DNA from 2 places in the Nocardia sp. NPDC051750 genome. Region 1 is predicted to be linked to the other one. Evidence: riboswitches for the same ligand, from Rfam matches in the RefSeq annotation. Region 1 holds a riboswitch; the other holds the start of a gene.
The links. A riboswitch is a leader RNA that binds a small molecule or an ion and turns the genes downstream of it on or off. The one in region 1 is predicted to bind cobalamin.
Positions count from the first base shown of each region.

Region 1 (2,197 bases):
CGTCCAGCTGTGTTTCCGCGGCCAGCGTGTAGGGCACGTGCAGCAGGGAGCAGGAGGTGGATGCCACGACGTATTTCGCGCTGCCGAGCAGTGTGGCGAGGGTGGACAGGGCCTGGTCCAGGTCGGTGCGCCAGACATTGCGTCCGTCGACGACCCCGGCGACCAGGGTTTTGTTCGCCAGTGCGGGGACGGCGGCCGGCGCGTCGACGGTGCCGCCGGCGACCAGGTCGACCGTGAGCCCTTCCACGTCGGTCCCGGCCAGGGCGTCCAGGGCCGGTCCGGGGTCTCCGAAGTAGGTGGCGACCAGCATGGCCGGCCGGTTCGCCGGTGCTGTCAGTTCGGTGTAGACGTGCCGGACCACCGTCAGTTCCTCGGCCGTGAGGTCGGTGACCAGCGCGGGCTCGTCGATCTGCACCCACTCCGCGCCTGCCGCGGCGAGCAGGCCCAGCAGTTCGCGGTAGAGCGGGATCAGCTCGCCGACGCGATCCAGGGCGGCCGCGCCGGTCGACTTCGACAGCTTCAGGAAGGTGATCGGGCCGATCACCACCGGGCGGGCAGGGACACCGAGTTCGATCGCCTCACTCAGCTGCGCGAGCACCTCGCCGGGGTACAGCGCGAACGTCGTCTCCGGCCCGATCTCGGGGACCAGGTAGTGATAGTTGGTATCGAACCATTTGGTCATCTCCAGTGGTTCCACCGCATCGGTACCGCGGGCCGCGGCGAAATAGCGGTCCAGCGGATCGGTGATATCGGTGACCCGCGGCGGCAGGGCGCCGAGCAGTGCCGCCGTGTCGAGCATCTGGTCGTAGTAGGAGAAGGTGCCGACCGGGATCGAATCCAGGCCCGCGGCCTGCAGTTCGGCATACTGATCGCGGCGCAGGGTGCGCCCGGTTTCGTGTAGCTGTTCGGCGTCGATGCGCCCGGCCCAATAGGATTCGGTCGCGCGTTTGAGCTCCCGGCGCGGCCCCACCCGGGGAAGTCCGAGAACGGTTGCGGTGAACGGGCTGTGCGAAGTAACAGTCACGGTGTTCTCCAGTGCTGATGGTCGGCCGACCCTCGCCTTACGCGGGCGCACGGACACCGATGAGACCCCGGATTCCCGGCCGCACGGCCGGAACATGTCAGCATTGGTGGACCGCGACGCCCAATCCACGAGGCGGTGGTCACCGGGTACGGCGTACCCGGTACAACCGGCAGGTCTTCGGACTCGCGGGCTCCGGCCGATCGGCCGACCTACTGACCATCGCTTCCCAGGCTGTGCGCCCAGTGCTGATGATGGCGTTCGTTCCTGCTCACCGCTGCGGGACAGTTCCGGATTCCCACCGGATTCCCTCTCACCCGCTCGGTGCGGGCTTCGACGCCGTGCCGGTCGTTCGGGGCTCCGAGTCGACCGGCCGGCGAACCAGCTGCGTGATCCACCATAGTCCGCACCGCATCCGGCGGGGCCGGGCCGGAGCCCGATGGGGGTGCGGAAAGTTGCCGGGTGTTGTCCGTACCCGGCCGGGCGCACCATCCGCCGCCGCCTGCGGTGAGATATGACCGGACGATGACCAATACTTCGCAGTGCTGCCATACCCCCTTGTGAAGATTCTGCGAAGTGGACTTCGGAGTCGATCCTGGATGTGGCGCCGGGTACGTTGGGTCAATGTTCTCGAAAGTCTTGGTTGCCAATCGTGGCGAAATCGCCATCCGGGCCTTCCGTGCGGCCTACGAGCTCGGTATCGGAACGGTTGCCGTGTTCCCGCACGAAGACCGGAATTCGGTCCACCGCCTGAAGGCGGACGAGGCATACGAGATCGGTGAGGAAGGGCATCCGGTCCGGGCCTATCTATCGGTCGACGCGATCATCGAGGCGGCCAAGACCGCCGGCGCCGACGCCATCTACCCCGGATACGGGTTCCTCTCGGAGAACCCGGACCTCGCCGCCGCCTGTGCGAACGAGGGCATCACGTTCATCGGCCCGTCGGCCGAGGTCCTCGAACTGGCCGGTAACAAAGCCCGCGCGATCGCGGCGGCGAAGGCGGCCGGGCTGCCCGTGCTGAATTCCAGCGCCCCCTCCGCGGATGTCGGCGAACTGCTCGCGGCGGCCGAATCCATGGAGTTCCCGGTATTCGTGAAGGCGGTCGCCGGTGGCGGCGGCCGGGGGATGCGCCGGGTACAGACCCGCGAGCAATTGCGCGAGTCGATCGAGGCGGCG
Region 1 covers NZ_JBITCK010000004.1:552,839-555,035, forward strand. The annotation lists gene metE (5-methyltetrahydropteroyltriglutamate--homocysteine S-methyltransferase) at 1-1,024, opposite strand, end outside; cobalamin riboswitch at 1,175-1,368, opposite strand; gene ACIA75_RS20955 (pyruvate carboxylase) at 1,646-2,197, shown strand, end outside.

Region 2 (2,197 bases), on a different contig from region 1:
TCGATTCGAGGAAGGAGATCTTGCTGTCGAGGGCGTCGCCGGCCAGGCTGCGCCGGCTCAGGTCGGCCAGGACGAGGGCCGTCGGGTTACGGTCGAGCACGGTCTCCCAGCTCACCTGCGGCCACTCGTTGGTGGTGTCGGCGAAGGCGTTCGTCGCGCCGACCGCCTCGGTGATGATCCCGGACGATCCACAGCACCCGGCCATGTACGGGGTGGAGGTGTCGGCGAACCAGTACGCCAGCGACATATCCCGGGCCGCGATCCGGCCGACCGCGGCGTCGTACCGGGTCTGCAATTCGGTGACCAGCTGCTCACCGCGCTCCCGGATATCGAAGATCGCGGCCAGCTCGCGGATTTCTTTGTACACCGAATCCATGGTCAGCGGTTCGGTGCGGGCGCCGTCGGCGTTGACGCTGACATCGGTTTTGCCGTCGCAATCGGTGGGCGACAGATAGGACGGCACACCCAGCTGGGCGAACTGCTCCCGCTCGGCCACCCCGCCGGTGCCGAGCGTGCCGCCGAACGATGCCGCGACGAAGTCGGGCTCCTTGTCGAGAACTACCTCGAACGACGGCTTGTTATCGGCCAGCCGGGGGACCTGGGCGTTCTCCGCGGCCAGGTTCTCCCGGACCGGATCGGTCCAGGTCGCGGTGCCCACCATGCGATCGGCCAAGCCGAGCGACAGCATGATCTCCGCCGCCCCCTGGTTCAGGGCGACAGCGCGTTGCGGGGGAGCGTCGACAGTGACCTCCGCCCCGCAGTTGCTGACCGTCAGCGGATAGCCGGTCGCGCCGGGTGCCGTATCCGAGGCGGTCCCGGCGTCGGAGGCCGAACAACCGGCGAGGGCCGCGGCGGACAGGACGGCGGCGATGATCAGCGGAAACGACCGCATCAGGCGTGGACTCCTTGCATCTGGGCCTGTGCGCGAGGCCGGCGTCGGGCGGCGCGTGAGTGATCGGACTTCACCTGCACGGGTGTCACCGTTGCGCGCCAGTCCCGGAATCCCACCGGGTTCCCTCATCACGCCGCGGGCCGCAGTGCGACCACCGGCCATGCTATCGGACGCCTAACTGGACGTACGACCAGGTCGAGTATCCGCTGCGGTGCGGCGTGTGAGGTGGGTGGCGTGTGAGTCGGCTGCCAATCCTGGCTGCGAACGCGACGGCCATTTCCTGCCAGCGTGACAGCGAGGTATCGCGTTTGCTCATAGAGACACGAACAAACGCGAAAGGGACTGGGATGTCGGAGAATATCGTGGTGGTCACCGGGGCGACCCGCGGAATCGGGCGCGCGACCGCGACGGCGTTCGCCCGCAAGGGGTACCGGGTGATCGTGACCGGCCGGCGGGCCGAAGCGGTGGACGCCGTGGTGCGTGAGCTGCGGGCCGAAGGCCTCGCGGTGGAGGGCGAACTGCTGGATGTGTGCTCGGTCGACAGTGCCCGCTGCCTGGCCGAATCGATCGGTGAACGGCACGGTCACCTCGACGTGCTGGTCAACAATGCCGGCATTCTGCCCGAAGCGACGGTTTCGGGCTCGGTGAACTTCGCGCACCCGGGTGCGTTCACCGAGACATTGATGACGAACACCTTCGGCCCCGCCAATGTGATCGAGGCCCTGCTACCGCTGGTCCGCAAGGCTCGGTCGGGGCGCATCGTCAATATCTCCACCGAGATGGGCTCGCTCACCGAACAGCGCAACCCGGAATCGCAGTACTACTCGATGGTGGTGCCGGGATATCAGGCGTCCAAAGCGGCCCTGAACAGCCTCACAGTGGGGTTGGCGAAACTGCTCGCCGATACTCCGGTGCGAGTGACCTCGGTATGCCCGGGCTTCGTCGCGACCGAACTGGCCCCGGCCGCCGCGGACGCGCCGACGACAGCGGACGACGCCGCGCGGATAGTGCTCGAGGCCGCGGAATCTCCCGACCCGTGCACGGATGGCGCCTTCATCGGTGCCTCCGGGCCGATTCCCTGGTAGGCGGATTCCGCGGGGTGGATCGGGCCGCGAACGCGGCCCGATCCATTACGGCCGGTCCCGCCCGGGACCCTCACCGGCGGGTGTGGACAGCCGGTCCTGTTCGACGTGCACGCAGACTGCCGTGATCCGGGTTTCGCAGTACTGAAGAAACGCGGCCACGTCCGCCTCGCGGCCGGCCCACTCGTCGGCCGCCTCCCCGAGGTAACCGGCCCGCGCGAGT
Region 2 covers NZ_JBITCK010000002.1:380,817-383,013, forward strand. The annotation lists gene ACIA75_RS08965 (ABC transporter substrate-binding protein) at 1-892, opposite strand, end outside; cobalamin riboswitch at 928-1,063, opposite strand; gene ACIA75_RS08970 (SDR family NAD(P)-dependent oxidoreductase) at 1,240-1,977, shown strand; gene ACIA75_RS08975 (aminoglycoside adenylyltransferase family protein) at 2,023-2,197, opposite strand, start outside.
Region 2: another riboswitch for cobalamin. It lies ahead of ACIA75_RS08965 (ABC transporter substrate-binding protein); the one in region 1 lies ahead of metE (5-methyltetrahydropteroyltriglutamate--homocysteine S-methyltransferase).